One region of the Gottfriedia sp. NPDC056225 genome, then DNA from elsewhere that is predicted to be linked to it. Evidence: predicted binding sites of a transcription regulator. Region 1 holds the regulator's gene; the other holds the start of a gene.
What was found. The regulator Rex, encoded in region 1, represses fermentation and respiration genes when NADH is low (regulators of the CRP and FNR family bind a similar motif). The targets are predictions, from matches to a motif close to TTGTGAAATATTTCACAA.
Positions count from the first base shown of each region.

Region 1 (9,115 bases):
GCACCAAAATCAATTGTTCCTTGTAATTTATTTAAATCACCAATAATCGTCTTAAGTAATGTCGACTTTCCAACACCATTTGGCCCGACTAATGCAACACTATCTCCTCGGTTCAATACAAACTTCATTGTGTGATCAATTGTAGGGATGCGGTTATATCCAATAAATAAATCTTGTACAGAAAGGACGTCATTTCCACTTTGTTTTTCAATTGCAAATGAAAAATTAGCTGAAGAATCTTCTCCAAGTGGCTTGTCTAATCGAACCATTCTGTCAAGTTGTTTTCTACGACTTTGTGCTCTTTTTGTAGTTGAGGCACGTGCAATATTACGTTGTACAAAATCTTCAAGCTTAGAGATTTCTTCTTGTTGTTTTTCGAACTGCTTAAGCTCTTGTTCATATTGAGCAGCTTTTAAATCAAGATATTTACTATAGTTACCAACAAAACGTTGATGCCTACGATTAGATATTTCATAAACAATATTTACAACTTGATCAAGGAAATATCGATCGTGTGATACAATTAATACCGCACCAGGATAAGATTGTAAATAACGCTCTAACCAACTAAGTGTATCAATATCCAAGTGATTTGTAGGCTCATCCAGTATTAATAAATCAGGCTTTGTTAATAATAATTTACCTAAAGCAAGTCTTGTCTTTTGCCCACCGCTTAACGAAGAAATTTTTGTTTCGTAATCTTCATTACTGAAACCTAAGCCACTAATAATTGAACGAATATCTGCTTCAAACTGATAACCGCCGTTTTCTTTGAATGTATATTGAAGATGATCATATTCATTCATAATCTTGTCATAAACAGACTGATTAGAATAGACTTCTTCTTGAGTCATTTTTACTTCTAATTTTCTCATATTTTCCTGCATCTCAACTAAATGATTAAAAACAGAATAATATTCTTCCCATATCGTTTGATCACTTTGTAATCCAGTATTTTGGGCTAGGTAGCCTACAGTAACGTCCTTAGGCTTATTTATCTCGCCTCCGTCGTAAGACAATTCACCAGCAATTATTTTGAGTAATGTAGATTTTCCAGCACCATTACGACCAACAATCGCAACTCGATCATTCGTTTGAACTTCTAATTTTATATTTGAAAGAATAATGTCACTACCAAAATACTTTGAGACATTATTTACTTGTAAAAGAATCATGGATAACACCTCATTGCAAAATTTTTTATCTGAGTAACTGTAGACTGTCAAAATTCTTAAATATAGTGTATATTTTACATTAGAACAAGTACTTTATAACTAAAGTAAAGCTAAATTACACACCATAGTAAAAAGAATTACAGTAAGTGGGGGATTAAAAAATGGACTCGGAACAAATTAAAATTCCACAAGCTACTGCTAAACGTCTACCTTTATATTACCGTTTTATAAAGAATTTGTCTTTATCAGGTAAACAAAGAGTTTCTTCAGCAGAGTTAAGTGAAGCAGTAAAGGTAGATTCCGCTACGATTAGAAGAGATTTTTCTTATTTTGGAGCACTTGGAAAAAAAGGATATGGATATAACGTAAATTACTTATTAACTTTTTTCTCGAAAGCGCTTAACCAACATGAAGTGATGAAAGTTGCATTAATTGGTGTAGGTAATTTAGGAACTGCATTCTTACACTATAATTTTATAAAAAATAATAATACTAAAATTGAAATGGCATTTGATATTGATCCAAATAAGATTGGAACTGAAATTGGTGGAGTACCTGTTTATAATTTAGATAATTTAGAAGACGTAATGAATGATGATATTCAAATCGTTATTTTAACTGTACCTGCACCTGTAGCTCAATCAATTGCAGATCGATTAAATGGAAAAAATATAAGAGGAATCTTAAATTTTACTCCTGCTCGAATTAGTGTACCAGAACATATTCGTATTCATCATATAGACCTAGCGGTTGAACTACAAACATTGGCATATTTTTTACAACAATAAATTTAGATTAATTTAAAAACCCCCAAATTATTGGGGGTTTCTTTAATGTAAATTTAACTGCTGAAAAACTACAAATGTGTTCATTAACATGTGTGTTAAAATTGGAACGATAATTGAATTTGTACGTTTGTATAAATAACAAAATACGAAACCAATTAGGAAGTAAGATAAAAAGAATGGTAAGTCGCCATGCATAAACGAAAATATTGCTGAACTAATCCCAGCAGAAATAATAAATGGTAAGCGATTATAAAGTCTTTTGAAAATGATTCGGCGGAAAATTATCTCTTCTAATATCGGTGCTACTAGACTTGGTATAATAATAAATGCAGGATTCAGTTTAGCGATATTTAAGATATTTTGAGTATTTTCGGAGCCTGTATGTAAATTGAATACATAAATTAAAATGATATTACACACAATTTGAGTTGCCATCGTAATGAAGTAACCTAAAATTACCCAATTTAATATTGTACGATAGTTATGCTTAAAATTCTTCATTCCTTCAAAAATGGGCTTATGTAATAAAATCAGTATAATAATTAAACCAGTTATGAAGCTAATACAACTCCATAAGGCCACCGCTTCAAGAGAAGCCGTTTTCTTTTCCACTCCAGCGTATAAATTACTATTTAATAAATAGGGAACCCCAAATGCCGCCGAATATTGAATAACAGCATAAGTTAAGATAATCAATAAATCTCTAGTTTTCAATAAGATAGCTCCTTTGTGTTGATATTTTTCATAACCCAAAGGTTGATAACAACATGTACATTATTTTACTCGTTTCTTTAGTTTCTTAAAAGAAATTTTCGTTTTTTATTTTACATTTAATTGTAAAGATAAAACTTAATATATTTCGACAAGAAAAGTGCCTGCTTCAGACTTGCAAAATTTTTTAATATTATTTAAACTATTAATTGTGTTAGCACTCAATATTAATGAGTGCTAAAAAATAATGATTTGATTATTGAGGAGGTATTACACATGTTAAAGCCATTAGGTGATCGTGTTGTAATTGAGCTTGTTGAGTCTGAAGAAAAAACTGCTAGCGGTATCGTGTTACCAGGTAGTGCACAAGAAAAGCCACAAGAAGGCAAAGTTGTTGCAGTAGGTACTGGACGTGTACTTGAAAATGGTGAGCGCATTGCTTTAGAAGTATCTGTAGGTGACCGCATTATCTTCTCTAAATACTCAGGTACAGAAGTTAAGTACGGTGGTACTGAATACCTAGTACTTCGTGAAAACGATATTCTTGCAATCATAGGTTAATAAAATAAAATACTTAAATTAAAAAATAAATTTTTTAAATTATAAGGAGGTCATTTCAATGGCTAAGGACATTAGATTTGGTGAAGAAGCTCGTCGCGCAATGTTACGTGGTGTAGACGCTTTAGCTGATGCTGTAAAAGTAACATTAGGACCAAAAGGACGTAACGTAGTTCTTGAGAAAAAATTCGGTTCTCCATTAATTACAAATGATGGTGTTACTATCGCAAAAGAAATCGAATTAGAAGATGCATTCGAAAACATGGGTGCAAAATTAGTTGCAGAAGTTGCTAGCAAAACGAACGAGATTGCTGGGGACGGTACAACTACTGCGACAGTTTTAGCGCAAGCTATGATTCGTGAAGGTCTTAAAAACGTAACTGCTGGTGCAAACCCAATGGGTATCCGTAAAGGTATCGAAAAAGCAGTTGCTGTAGCAATTGAAGAATTAAAAACAATCTCTAAACCAATTGAAGGTAAAGAGTCAATCGCTCAAGTTGCTGCAATTTCTTCAGCAGATCCAGAAGTTGGACAATTAATCGCTGAAGCAATGGAGCGCGTTGGTAACGACGGTGTTATTACACTTGAAGAATCTAAAGGCTTCACAACTGAATTAGAAGTAGTAGAAGGTATGCAATTTGACCGCGGATACTCTTCACCATACATGGTTACAAATTCAGAGAAAATGGTTGCTGAATTAGAAAACCCATATATCTTAATTACAGATAAAAAAGTAACAAATATTCAAGAAATCTTACCGGTACTTGAACAAGTTGTTCAACAAGGTAAGCCACTATTAATCATTGCTGAAGATGTTGAAGGTGAAGCACAAGCAACAATCATCGTAAACAAATTACGTGGTACATTCAACGCAGTTACTGTTAAAGCTCCTGGCTTTGGTGACCGTCGTAAAGCAATGTTAGAAGACATCGCAATCTTAACTGGCGGTGAAGTGATTACAGAAGAATTAGGATTAGATCTTAAAACAACTAACATCACTCAATTAGGTCGCGCTTCAAAAGTTGTAGTAACAAAAGAAAACACTACAATCGTTGAAGGTGCTGGTGAAACAGCATCGATCCAACAACGTATCGGTGTAATCCGTGCTCAATTAGAAGAAACTACTTCTGAATTCGATCGCGAAAAATTACAAGAGCGTTTAGCTAAATTAGCTGGCGGTGTAGCAGTAATCAAAGTTGGTGCTGCAACTGAAACTGAATTAAAAGAACGCAAATTACGTATTGAAGATGCATTAAACTCTACACGTGCTGCAGTTGAAGAAGGTATTGTAGCTGGTGGTGGTACTGCATTAATGAGCGTATACAATAAAGTAGCTGCAATTGAAGCAGAAGGTGACATTGCGACTGGTATCAACATCGTATTACGTGCACTTGAATCTCCAGTTCGTCAAATCGCTACAAACGCTGGTCTAGAAGGATCAGTAATCATTGAAAAATTAAAAGGTGCGGAAGTTGGCGTTGGTTTCAATGCTGCTAACGGACAATGGGTAAACATGATTGAAGAAGGAATCGTTGACCCAACTAAAGTTACACGTTCTGCACTTCAAAACGCAGCATCTGTTTCAGCTATGTTCTTAACAACTGAAGCAGTAGTAGCTGACATCCCTGAGAAAAATGCTCCAGCAATGCCTGACATGGGTATGGGCGGCATGGGCGGCATGATGTAATAAGTCGCCTCACATTTTTGTGATGCTGTTACAATATCAATTAAAATAACCACTTCCTAAATGGAAGTGGTTTTTTAATTTGAAAGAAAAAAAAGATAATAAAGTTTAAAGCTTACTTTATACCATATTGAACCTCAATGATAAAAATACTTTTAATTTATATTACCTTCCTACTATTTTCCATTAACCAATATAGTAAATTCAGAATATATTAAGTAGAGGACAAGCTAATAGAAATGAGGGGATAAGATAGACGAAATTAAGGAATTACAGGAAAAAATTGCAGATATCAAGGAACGTTTAGCCGTTGCAGAAAGTACAATTTAGAAAAGTTGAACAAAAAATTGAGAGAATTGAAAGTAACACTAGTTGGACTATACGTTTAATAATAGGAGCAATTATTATGGCGGTAATCAGAATCACTCTTAAAGGCGGTATTTAATATTTAAAGTAACATCGTCATACTCTCTCCTTTGGTAAATGTAATTAATAATAGACTACACTTCGTGGTTAACTATATAGATGACATACTAAAATAAAGTAAAAAACCTGGTACTTAAAAGGTTTTTTATTTTTAGATAATGCTATGGTCTTAATTTTAGGCGTACATGGGCGGAAATAATCCTAATAAATTAGGAAAAAAAGGTAATGTAAATAAAACTAAGGTATTATTGACTAAATATTGTACAAATATGTATATTTAAACTTAATACAAGTAGAAATATATTGTTGATAGAGTACACTCTATTAAATAATTTTAAGGATGATTTAGATGAATATTGGTTTATTTAGAGGTTGCCTTTTTGGTCTTTTATTTTCTATACCATTTTGGATATTTATACTTTGGCTTTTATTTAAATAGACTGATATAAAAAAGCCCCTTTAAGTTGTAAAAGTGACTAATACTTTCTACTTTAAAGGGGATCACTAGGTATTTATTTTGATTTGTTTTAAACAATAAAGTCATGGAAAATAGGTTCAATTAATTCTCCGTTATTTAATTGCCCTCTACTTTTTATCACGCATCGAACAAAAGGTTCTACATAAATATAATTTTTATCTTCTCCAGTTTTTATATGCTTAGTTATACTAAAGAAGGCCGTTTTCTGACCAGTATTCATTCCGAATTCTACTAGACCCACGTTTACAAATTCACCATTTATGGCTTCAGAGATTAATAATCCCATTCCTTGTTTTTTATATCCTGTTATATAGTAATTACCATATCGCCAGTTAATAATTTTTAGCCAACTTAGAGATCGGTGTGCTGGTATATAAGTAGAGTCCTTAGATTTAGCTACAATACCTTCTAGTCCAAGTGTTTTAATTTGTTCAAAAAACATTGTTCCTTCAGATTCAATATAAAAACTCTTTTTAATCGAATCCTGATCAACTAGGGTTTTTGAAAGGATATTCTTTCGATAGGATAATGGTTCTTTTATTAAATTTTTATTTTTATGACGTAAAATATCAAAAGCAATATATGTTAATGGAAATTGCTTACTTCCTTGCAATATTTTATTCTCTTGAATAAAGCTTACTCGATTGGTTACCGCTTCGAAATCTTCCTTTCCGTCGCAATAACAAACTAATACACCGTCTAAGTAACAATCATCTAAGTCGATATTTTCGAGTTCAGGAATTCTTTCTGTGATCTCGGTACCATTTCGATTAAAAAGTTTATTCTTTCCATCCTGTCTTTCAAGCATTACTCGAACACCATTTGATTTCAATTCAAAATAATGATTATCTGAGTCAAATGGTTTATCAGCATTTTGTAATAGCATCGGTTCAATAAACATTTATCTGTTCGCTATCATGATTGTTGCTTTTCAACATAATCAAGATTCCTTTCTTTTTAGAGTTTGATATATATAAAATAACATACGTATTTCATTCACTATATAGCCATTTAGTCGGGTTATTTTTAGACTTATAATTGTTAATTTACTTTTAAATCAAATGTATTTCAAGTCATAACTCGTCTATTTTCACAATAAGATAAAATATCTTCTTTTGAAAAGTGGTGTTATGAAATGGGGAGGAAAAATAATTTCAAAATAACAGAACCAATGTTGAATGAGTATTATGATTTAAGTCAAAAGAAAAAGGATATTGAAAATCAGTTAGAAGAACTACAAAAAGTATTTCATGGTTATTTTGATCACCAAGTTGGAACGAATGAAAAAGGTGAAATAATCGTTAATAATTTAAAGCTAGAACGAATTATAAGAAAAAGAGAAAAATTTGATGAGGAGATGACAGTTAATAAGTTAGAAGAATTAAATCTTTCTGATTTAATTCAAATTGTAAAAAGACCAGATGGAGATAAAATTAAGTCCGCGATCAATTTAGGGCTATTAAATGAAAAAGATTTAGACGGTTGTATAACGATTAACTCTTCTCAAGCTATTTATGTGAAACCACTAAAGACTAAATAAATTTTCTAAAACAAGGAGAGCACTTAATTGCTCTCCTTTAATTTTGTAACGATTTTCCTATTTTAGAATACTGTATTAATATACATGTCCAAGTAATCCGAGCGGTGTTAATTGGACATGCATAAACAATAGAAAGGAGAGCTAACATTTGGCATATTGGAGAAATGATTTTATTTCAATGAACAAGTATACTAGGCCGTCAATAAAGTTAAAAGGTGTTAAAAAAATTGTAATACATTGGACTGCAAATCCTGGAGCGAGTGCACAAAGCCATCAAAGATATTTTAACGGGAGCGCTATAAAGAATAAAACTTATGCATCAGCTCATATATTTGTCGATTCTAAAGAGGCAATTTGTATTATTCCGCTTGATGAAGTCGCGTACCATGCGAATGATCACTACGAAAGAAATAGTAGTGGTGGCGTATATAGAGGTGTGCCTGAATTAGCACCGAACGCAAATAAACTTTCAATCGGTGTTGAAATGTGTTTAGAAAAAGACGGTACTGTTTCACAATATACCATTACACGAGCGGTTCGAGTAGTTGCTGAGTTGTGTAAGATGTTTAAATTAGATGCTAATGATATTGTAAGGCACTATGATATTACACATAAACCATGTCCAAAAACCTTCATAGACCACCCTGAGCGTTTTAACGAGTTTAAAGCACAAGTTAACGCTGTATTAAATCCTCCGAAACAACAAGCGGACTCTATTCCGTATCCTGGTATTTTAAATATGGGCTCAAAAGGTGAGTCTGTAAAACACGTACAACAAAAACTCAATATAACTGCAGATGGAATATTTGGTCCTGTTACAGAAAGTGCAGTTAAAAAATTTCAAGCAAGTAATGGACTAGTTGTTGATGGAATTGTTGGGAAAAATACTTGGAGCAAACTATTTTAATCTTTAAAATGGAAGAAAAAACCCCTAATTCGCATGTCGAAAAGGGATTTTTTTTTAATGAGGAGAAATGATTTTTAAACCGACAACAGATCCAATTACTAATGTAATAAAAAAGAGACGCTTCCGTTCACGTGATTCATTAAAAAATAACATGCCAATCAAAACAGAGCCGGCAGCACCTATTCCTGTCCAAATCGTATAGCCGGTTCCAACGGGAATGACTTTTAAAGCTTTTGATAATAAGTAAAAACTAGTCCATCCAGATAAGATACATAAAATGGAGTAATTAAGTTTTTTAAAGTTATTTGATAGCTTCATAAAAATTACAAATCCAACTTCACCTAAACCTGCTATAAATAGAAATAACCAAGCCATTTATGCTGCATCTCCTTTTTTCGTTTTTTTATCATTTGAAGTCAATTTTAAGCCAACAATACCACTTAATAATGTAATAACTAGAATGATTTTTAACGTAGATGCTGCTTCATCTAAAAATAACATTCCAATGATGACCGTTCCAGCAGCTCCAATTCCTGTAAACACTGCATAAGCAGTTCCGATTGGAATCTCTCTAACTGCTTTTGAAAATAAATAAAAACTAAATACAATTCCAGCGATTGTAAGGATCGTTGGGATTACATTCGTAAATCCATCTGAGTATTTAAGACCAAAAGCCCAAGCGATCTCGGACATACCAGCTATAACTAAGTAAATCCAATTCATTAAAAATTCCCCCCTTTTATAGCTAAAAGACACTCTACGTGCAACGAAACTACCTACCGTTCGTTAGTTAAAATGTACACTATAATCATATTCATGACAAGTTGTACCATTTACCAATAAATTTT
Region 1 covers NZ_JBHJTJ010000066.1:3,934-13,048, forward strand. The annotation lists gene ACFCYN_RS23020 (ABC-F family ATP-binding cassette domain-containing protein) at 1-1,175, opposite strand, end outside; gene ACFCYN_RS23025 (redox-sensing transcriptional repressor Rex) at 1,337-1,963, shown strand; gene ACFCYN_RS23030 (CPBP family intramembrane glutamic endopeptidase) at 2,006-2,677, opposite strand; gene groES (co-chaperone GroES) at 2,951-3,235, shown strand; gene groL (chaperonin GroEL) at 3,294-4,919, shown strand; gene ACFCYN_RS23045 (ATP-dependent DNA ligase) at 5,870-6,721, opposite strand; gene ACFCYN_RS23050 (hypothetical protein) at 6,956-7,360, shown strand; gene ACFCYN_RS23055 (peptidoglycan recognition protein family protein) at 7,509-8,267, shown strand; gene ACFCYN_RS23060 (DMT family transporter) at 8,322-8,642, opposite strand; gene ACFCYN_RS23065 (DMT family transporter) at 8,643-8,990, opposite strand.

Region 2 (9,115 bases), on a different contig from region 1:
GATTTTAATACTATTTTCGTTTAATAAATCAAAGATTAATGCTCAGTGGTCTGGATTTACGTTTGACTGGTATTTAAATCTATTTAAGAATCCACAAGTTGTTGATGCTTTAATGAATAGTTTAACGATCGCAATTGTAACGACGATCCTTTCTACAATTTTAGGTACGATTTGTGCTTTAGCATTACATAAGCATAAATATAAATTTTCGAGTTTTATTAGTGGACTAGTTTACTTACCAATCGTAGTTCCTGATATTTTGATGGGACTTTCTTTACTAATCCTTTTTACAAATTTCCATATCGAATTAGGTAGTATCACAATTATTATTGCACATGTCACTTTTTGTATTTCATATGTAATTATTCTTTTAGCAGCTAGACTTTCAGGTATGTCTTCTGATTTAGAGGATGCTGCAAGTGACCTAGGTGCAACACCATGGCAAACATTTAGATTTGTTACATTACCGGCACTTATGCCAGGAATCATTGCATCTGCACTTTTATGTTTTACATTAAGTATTGATGATTTTGTTATTAGCTTTTTTGTTTCAGGACCAAGTTCAACTACACTACCAATTTATATATATGGAATGGTTAAAAAAGGTGTAACACCTGAAATAAATGCAATTTCAACCATTTTAATCGTTACAATTATATTCCTAATGGTTGTTTCTGAAGTATATCGTACAAAAGGAATCAATAATAAAACAGAGAAAAAATCTTATATAGTTTAAGATTAAAGGAGGTAGTCAGTAGGCATTATGAATAAATTTAAAAAAGTTGCTTCACTAATGGTTTCTTTAGGTTTAGTAAGTTTGCTATTATCTGCCTGTTCAACAGGAAAAAAAGAATTAAATATTTATAGCTGGGCAGATAATTTTGACGAAAAGGTTTTGGAATCATTTGAAAAGAAATATGATGTTAAAATTAATTATCAAGTGTTTGCTAGTAATGAAGAGCTATATGCAAAATTAAAAGCTGGTGGTTCAGATTATGATGTAATTCAGCCTTCAGACTACATGGTTAAACTGATGATTAATCAGAAAATGTTAGCTAAGTTAGATAAAAATAAAATGCCAAACTTAAAAAATATTTCTCCAGAATATACGAATCAAGAGTTTGACCCAAAAGGTGAGTATTCAGTTGTTTATACTGGAGGACTAACAGGGATTGCTTATAATCCAAAATATGTGAAAGAAAACATCGATAGCTGGGATGATCTTTGGAACCCTAAATACAAGGGTCACGTTACTTTATTAGATGATAATAGAGAAGTATTTGGAATGGGATTAATTAAAAATGGTTTTTCAAATAGTTCCACAAATAAAGATGAACTTCAAACAGCATATAATAATTTAAAAACTTTAACACCTAATTTATTAGCATTTGACACAGATACAGTAAAACAAAAATTTATTACAGAAGATGCATGGATTGGCCAAGTATGGTCAGGTGATGCTGCTTATATTCAAAAAGAACTTAAAGATGTAAAATGGGTTGTACCAAAAGAAGGCTCATCAAGATGGGCAGATACATTGGCAATCCCGAAAGATGCAAAACAAAAGGATTTAGCAGAAAAATTTATTAATTATATGTATGATCCAAAAGTAAGTGCAAAAAATTATGAATCAATTGGATATGCAGATCCAAATAGTAAATCAGGACCTTATCATTCTGAAGAATATAAACAAAATCCTTATATAAATGTTACAAAACAAGAAACAGATGCAACTAGTTGGATTAAAGATGTTGGAAAACAGACAGAATTATATGATAAGTATTGGACTGAATTGAAAACGGGAAAATAATATTCACTTTCCTTTAAAAAGTTATTCTTATATCAAACAAAAAAAGGTTATCTCACTTGAGATAGCCTTTTTAGTTTGAAGTTAATTTGTTTAATAATAGATGGAATTGATCTCTTTCATCTTTTGATAGCTTTTCGAATAATGTAAGCCAAAGCTCTTGTCGAATGTTGAACATGTCCTCAATTATTTGTTTTCCTTCATCTGTGAGTTCAAGCCAAGTCACTCTGCGATCTCGGATATCTCTTTTACGAGTAAGTAGATGATTACTTACCAATTTATTTACAGCGGTTGTTATTGAACCTGAAGAAAGACCCATTTGTTTTCCAAGGTCTGAAGCTGAAAGTTTTTGATTTTTATATATTAAATACAATAGTAAGTATTTTGGTGGAGTTAAGGGGTTTTTAACTTCCTCATCTGTTTTTTGCCAGTTTTTTCGAACTCGAATCATTAAGCTAGTTAAATCATCAATCAGAAGTTTATCGTTTTCAGCTAACAAGGCAATATCCACCTCCTAAATTATGATAAAAAGATGATATTAATGTGGCTATTGTATGTATAATTTATCAATTTTCTTAAGTATTATCAAGAATACTTGATTAAACGTTGGTATTTTTTATTTTTGTCAAGTTTTGGTTGTATAGTTTCTATAGTGTTTTGTAAATAGTATGATAAAAGACAACATTGGTAGGGGTGAAGTACAATGTTTAAGTATTTTAAGTTTAAAATAAATGATACTGTTCAATTTGTAAAGAACGATGGCCATTTCTATCGAGTTATTGGATACAGGATCGAAAAAAGTATTTATTTAAATGATGAGTACAGCAGCATTATTTACGAACTCTTACGAGAATTTGATGGTCTACAAGTTGACGCCGAAGAAGAAGAATTAGTAAGTGTATCAAACTTCGATGAGTTTTACGGATCAATGTTTGAGAAATTAGGTACATTTACAATTAAGTTTGCTAAAAAACAAGAGGAAGTAAATAAGACAAGCATTGAAGAAGGCTCATCTGTGGACGAACTATTAGATAAATATAATGACTACCGAAGACTGGCAATCCTTTTTAAAGATTGTCTTTATGATTTAGCTGCTGAAAATGTTTTAAATGAACTCGTTGACTACTCAGAATCAAAAAAAGATTACACGCATTAAGCGTGTAATCTTTTTTCATTCGTTTTAATTGCAACGGATTTATTTTGAACTTTACCTTCATATACTAATTCAGTTACTTTTGCACAAATAGCGACTGAGAGTATTGTATAACCTACTTCATTCCATGAAAGATAACTAAGAGAACAAAGTAGAATCACAGCATCAAATATAAAATATACTTTACCTATTGAAATTTTTGATTTTTTGCTCATTATAATTGTTATTAAGTCATCTCCACCAGTTGCTCCACCACTTCTAAGAATTAGCCCTAATCCAAGTCCAGCGAAAATTCCACCTAATATAGCGGGAATCCATAAATGATTTCCAAAATGAAATGTAAAATGTGATGTTTTTTCTATTATAGAATAAAACACTGAAAATGAAATTGCGCCGAGTGTTGTATTAATTAATAATTTTTTACCTAAATACAATCCTGCCAATAAGATAATCGGAATATCAAGAATTAATGTTGTAATTGAAGGGGATATATTAAACGAATTTTTGACTAATAAAGCAATGCCAATAAATCCACCCTCAGCAAGATTGTTTTGATAATGAAAATGGTAAAGTGTAGTGGCTAAAATAAATGAACCAATTAAAATCATTAAGGTCTCACCCAAACGATTGTTACTCATTGTTATTTCCTCTTTTCGTAGTTAGTAGTTAAAAAGTAAAGTTATAAAACTAACTACGTACATATAGAGCTCGTAGTTAGTTTTTTGTCTTTCTAACTACAAAGCTATATATCATTGAAGAAATAACATAATCGCCTGTCAACCATAGTTTCGCCTACCTTCAGTTTTATTTTTAGAGTTCTTTTGGTTCTCTAAATTAAAACCGCTAAGTGTAGGATAAATCTTTACGTTGCCAAATGCTCCTTCGAGCAATCATGGTTACACGTCCTTTTTGCCAGTTTTGTTAGAAAAATCTAACAGTTGAAAAATAAGTTCAAATGAACTTACTCTTAATTTTATCATATGCGAAATTATTTGAAAAAAGAAAAGAATTAACAAAAATCTACAAAGAATGAATCCAGAGATAGGATAAAAAACGAAAAAAATGAAAAATCCAAATAAAAACACAAGAAATTGTGAAATATTTCACAAAATAGACATAGCATTTTCAATGAAAACGATATATATTATATTTGTAAACGACAATGTGAAATATTTCACAATTTAAATTGATAAATGGGACGTATTAAATCCTAATTGGATATAATTGTCCATCATCAGAGGAGGAGAGCCAAATGGCTGTTCAAGAAAAAATTGTAAATGAAATTAGTAGCGCTTCTGAAATGGTAAATGAATTAGTAGTAAAAGGACAAAAAGCATTAAAGGAATTTGAAAGTTTTAATCAAGATCAAATCAATGAAATCGTACATTCGATGGTTCTAGCTGGTTTGGATCAACATATGCCACTAGCAAAAATGGCAGTTGAGGAAACAGGCCGTGGAGTTTATGAGGATAAAATAATTAAAAATATTTTTGCAACAGAATATATATGGAATTCAATAAAAGATAATAAAACGGTTGGAATCATAAGTGAAGATCAGCAAACAGGAATAACTGAAATAGCAGAGCCTGTTGGTGTAATTGCAGGTGTAACTCCAACAACTAATCCAACATCAACAACATTATTTAAAGCAATAATTGCAATTAAAACTAGAAATCCAATTATTTTTGCATTCCATCCTTCAGCACAAAACTGTAGTAGAGAAGCAGCAAAAATAGTACGTGATGCTGCAGTTAAAGCTGGAGCACCAGAGAACTGTGTGCAATGGATTGAAGTGCCCTCTATAGAAGCAACAAAATGTTTAATGAATCATGTAGGAGTAGCTCTTGTATTAGCAACTGGAGGAGCGGGTATGGTTAAATCAGCCTATAGTACAGGAAAGCCCGCTTTAGGTGTTGGACCAGGAAATGTACCTTGCTATATTGAAAAATCTGCTGAAATCAAATGTGCAGTTAATGATCTAATTCTCTCAAAAACATTTGATAATGGAATGATTTGTGCATCTGAACAAGCAGTAATTGTTGATGAAGAAATTTATGATGAGGTAAACGCCGAATTAGAAGCAAATAATTGTTATTTTGCAACAATAGAAGATAAAAAGAAATTAGAAAAGCTAGTGATTAACGAGGCAACTTGTGCTGTTAATGGGGACATTGTCGGTAAATCAGCTTATGAAATTGCGAAATTAGCTGGAGTAAGTGTTCCGGTGGATACAAAAATTTTAATCGTAGAATGTGACAATGTAGGTGCAAATGAACCTTTAACAAGAGAAAAACTAAGTCCAGTTTTAGCAATAATAAAAGTAAATGACAAAGAAGAAGGCTTTAAACGATGTGAAGAAATGTTAGAGCTTGGTGGATTAGGACATTCTGCAGTTATTCACAGTAGTAATGAAGAAATTCAAAAAGAATTTGGATTAAGAATGAAAGCATGTCGTGTAATATCAAATGCTCCTTCAGCTCATGGTGGAATTGGTGATTTATATAATGCATTTATTCCTTCATTGACACTAGGATGTGGATCGCACGGTAAGAACTCTGTATCAACAAACGTAACTACAGTTCATCTATTAAATATAAAAAAATTAGGAAGAAGAAATATGAATATGCAATGGGTCAAGCTACCACCAAAAATTTACTTTGAAAAATATTCAACTCAGTATTTAGAAAAAATGCCAAATGTCAAAAAAGCATTTATTGTAACTGACGAAGCAATGGTCAAACTTGGTTATGTTGATGTGATTAAATATTATTTAGAAAAAAGACAAGAAAATATTCAAATTGAAATCTTTTCAGATGTAGAACCAGATCCTTCAGATGTTACTGTAATGAAGGGTGCAGACAGAATGAGGGCATTTGAACCAGATACAATCATTGCGTTTGGTGGCGGTTCAGCAATGGATGCTGCTAAGGGGATGTGGATGTATTTTGAATATCCAGAAACTACTTTAGAAGGGCCTAAGCAAAAGTTCTTAGACATTCGAAAAAGAGCTTATAAATATCCAAAATTAGGTCGAAAAGCTCAGTTTGTTGCGATTCCAACTACTTCAGGTACTGGCTCAGAAGTAACGCCTTTTGCTGTAATTACAGATAAAGCAAATAATATTAAATATCCTCTAGCGGATTATGAGTTAACACCAGATGTTGCAATTATTGACCCTCAGTTTGTGTCAACAGTTCCTAAAAGCATTACTGCAGATACAGGAATGGATGTATTAACACATGCTATAGAGGCTTATGTAAGTGTATTAGCGAATGATTATACAGATGGACTTGCTTTACAAGCGATCAAATTAGTATTTAAATATTTACCTAGAGCTTATAAAGATGGAAATGATTCTGAAGCACGTGAAAAAATGCATAATGCATCAGCAATAGCGGGAATGGCATTTGCAAATGCATTTTTAGGAATTAACCATAGCTTGGCTCATAAAATCGGTGCGGAATTCCATATTCCACATGGCAGAGCAAATGCGATCTTAATGCCACACGTAATAGGATATAATGCCAAAAAACCAACTAAATTTACTGCTTTCCCTAAATATAAGCATTTTATTGCAGATGAACGCTATGCAGAAATTGCACGCTTTTTAGGACTTCCGGCTACGACAACAGAACAAGGCGTTGAGAGTCTAATCTCAGCAGTCATTAAGTTATCGAAGGAATTAAATATAAATATGAGTATCGAATCACAAGGTGTATCTGAAAAAGAATTTAAAGAAAAAGTAGCATATTTAGCTGATCGTGCTTTCGAAGACCAATGCACAACTGCAAATCCAAAACTACCTCTAGTAAAGGAATTAGAAGAAGTTTATATGAATGCTTTTAAAGGCTGTTAAATAATTAGTAAATGTAGGGGCACCTGAAAGGGTGCTCCTTTTTTGACTAATCTTATTTTGGTATAATAGCCATATTGAAAGTGGTGATTAGTAATGGAAATTATGAATCAAAATCCTTGGTTTAAGGTTGAAATAAGTAAAGTGCATGAGAATCAAACCGTAGAATCGTATTTGAAAAGTGCATGGCAATTTCCAAAGAAGTTGCTTCATGAATTAAGGATGGCAAAAGGCTGTATGATAAATGGAGAAGCTAAGCCTTGGAATATGGTACTAAAGAGTGGTGACCTTGTTGAAATCCGATTGTTTATAGAAGAAGATTATGGTGTTATTCCACAAGAGCAATCAATCGATATTTGCTTTGAAGATGAACATTTATTGGTGGTAAATAAACCGTATGGAATGGACACACATCCAAATGAAAAAGGACAATTAAACACATTAGCAAATGGTGTAGCCTTTCATTTTCAAAATAAAGGCTTGAAAACTAAAGTTCGACATATCCATCGTCTTGATAAAGACACTACTGGTGGAGTCGTATTCGCTAAACATGCCTTGAGTAGTGCAATTCTAGATTCAATGTTAAGTCAGCGGAAAATAAAACGTACATATACAGCAATTGTTGAAGGAAACGTCAAATTACCAAATGGAACAATTAATGAGGCCATTGGAAGAGACAGACATCATCCTACAAGAAGAAGAGTTTCACCTAAAGGTGATAAAGCCATTACGCATTATAAAAAAATTAAGTATATTTCAAAGCTAAATGTAACGGTTTTAGAATGTCTTTTAGATACAGGAAGAACACATCAAATCCGTGTTCATTTAAGTTTTTTAGGTTATCCATTAGTAGGAGATCAATTATATGGTGGAAAACAAAAAATATTAAATCGTCAAGGACTACACGCAAGCAATGTGTCGTTAAAGCATCCTTTTACAGATGAAATAGTATCAATATCTATTCCATTTCCTAAGGACATACAGCAAATAATTAACGAAAAGTGAGATGAATTAAATGTTATTAGAAGTAATTGCAACTACTGTAAAAGATGCGATAGACGCAGAAAAGTTTGGTGCAAATCGAATCGAACTAGTTACCGGAATAAAAGAGGGTGGTTTAACACCGAGTTATGCTACGATTAAGCAAGTCACACAAAATGTATCAATTCCCGTTCATGTTATGATTCGCCCACATAGTCGATCTTTTATTTATGATTCATATGATCAAGAAGTCATCCTAAATGATATTGAAGTATGTAAAGAACTTGGAGCTACAGGGATTGTTTTTGGAGCTTTAACTGAAGAAAATTTAATAGATGAGGTACTTTTAAAGAAGGTAACAGCTCGTGTGAAAAATATGAATTTTACGTTTCATCGCGCGATTGATGATTCAGATCATATTCTAGAGGCCATTAATACATTAATGCAATATCCAGAGATTACACATGTTTTAACTTCAGGCGGTGTTGATAGTGCAATTGATGGAAAAGAAACGATTAAAAAAATGGTCGAACTTACAAAAAATTCGAATATAAAAATTTTAGCGGGAAGCGGCCTATCAATTGAAAATATTTCAGATTTCATCGAATATACGAATGTGGAAGAAATTCATTTTGGTTCAGGGGTTCGAAAAAATAATTCTGCAATTGATGTAATTGATTCATCTTCAATGGAAAATTTGTTAAAAAAGTTTGTACGTTAATAAGTTTTTGAATAAAATTAAATTATTTTTGTATAATAAAAAAGTAGTCCGATTTACGGACTACTTTTAAAAACTATATACTAATTATTATTTACCGATGAATTGTTGAGTCCAAGCATTTGATCTTGAATCATAACCAACACCAATTTGAGTTAAGTTAGGATTTAAGATATTTGCACGGTGACCAGCACTGTTCATCCAAGCAGTAACTACTTCTTCAGGAGTTTTTTGACCTTTAGCAATGTTTTCTGCTGCATAGCTATAAGTGATTCCGAATTGTTTCATCATATCAAATGGTGATCCATAAGTCGGAGAGTTGTGGTCAAAATAATTTTTGTCAGTCATATCTTGTGATTTTAAACGTGCAGTTTTAGATAATGTTGCATTAACTGTAAATGGTTTTAAACCAGCTTTAGTACGTTCAGCATTTGTTAATTCAACTACTTTTGATTCGTAAGCTGATAATGATGCTGAATTAGATGACGTATCTGTTGACGGTGTTGACGGTTTTTCAGTTGACGGAGTTGTAGGTTTAGATGGTGTAGTTGGTTCCGTCGGTTTTGTTGTAGGTGTTGCAGGTTTAGCCGGTGTTGTAGGAAC
Region 2 covers NZ_JBHJTJ010000009.1:39,731-48,845, reverse strand. The annotation lists gene ACFCYN_RS08640 (ABC transporter permease) at 1-736, shown strand, start outside; gene ACFCYN_RS08635 (polyamine ABC transporter substrate-binding protein) at 764-1,810, shown strand; gene ACFCYN_RS08630 (MarR family winged helix-turn-helix transcriptional regulator) at 1,881-2,306, opposite strand; partial or broken gene ACFCYN_RS08625 (histidinol dehydrogenase) at 2,511-2,709, shown strand; gene ACFCYN_RS08620 (YitT family protein) at 2,960-3,568, opposite strand; gene adhE (bifunctional acetaldehyde-CoA/alcohol dehydrogenase) at 4,213-6,816, shown strand; gene ACFCYN_RS08610 (RluA family pseudouridine synthase) at 6,910-7,818, shown strand; gene ACFCYN_RS08605 (copper homeostasis protein CutC) at 7,829-8,515, shown strand; gene ACFCYN_RS08600 (CAP domain-containing protein) at 8,603-9,115, opposite strand, start outside.
Region 2: a site for Rex is predicted at 4,052-4,069, ahead of adhE (bifunctional acetaldehyde-CoA/alcohol dehydrogenase). Genes of this name have one in related genera too.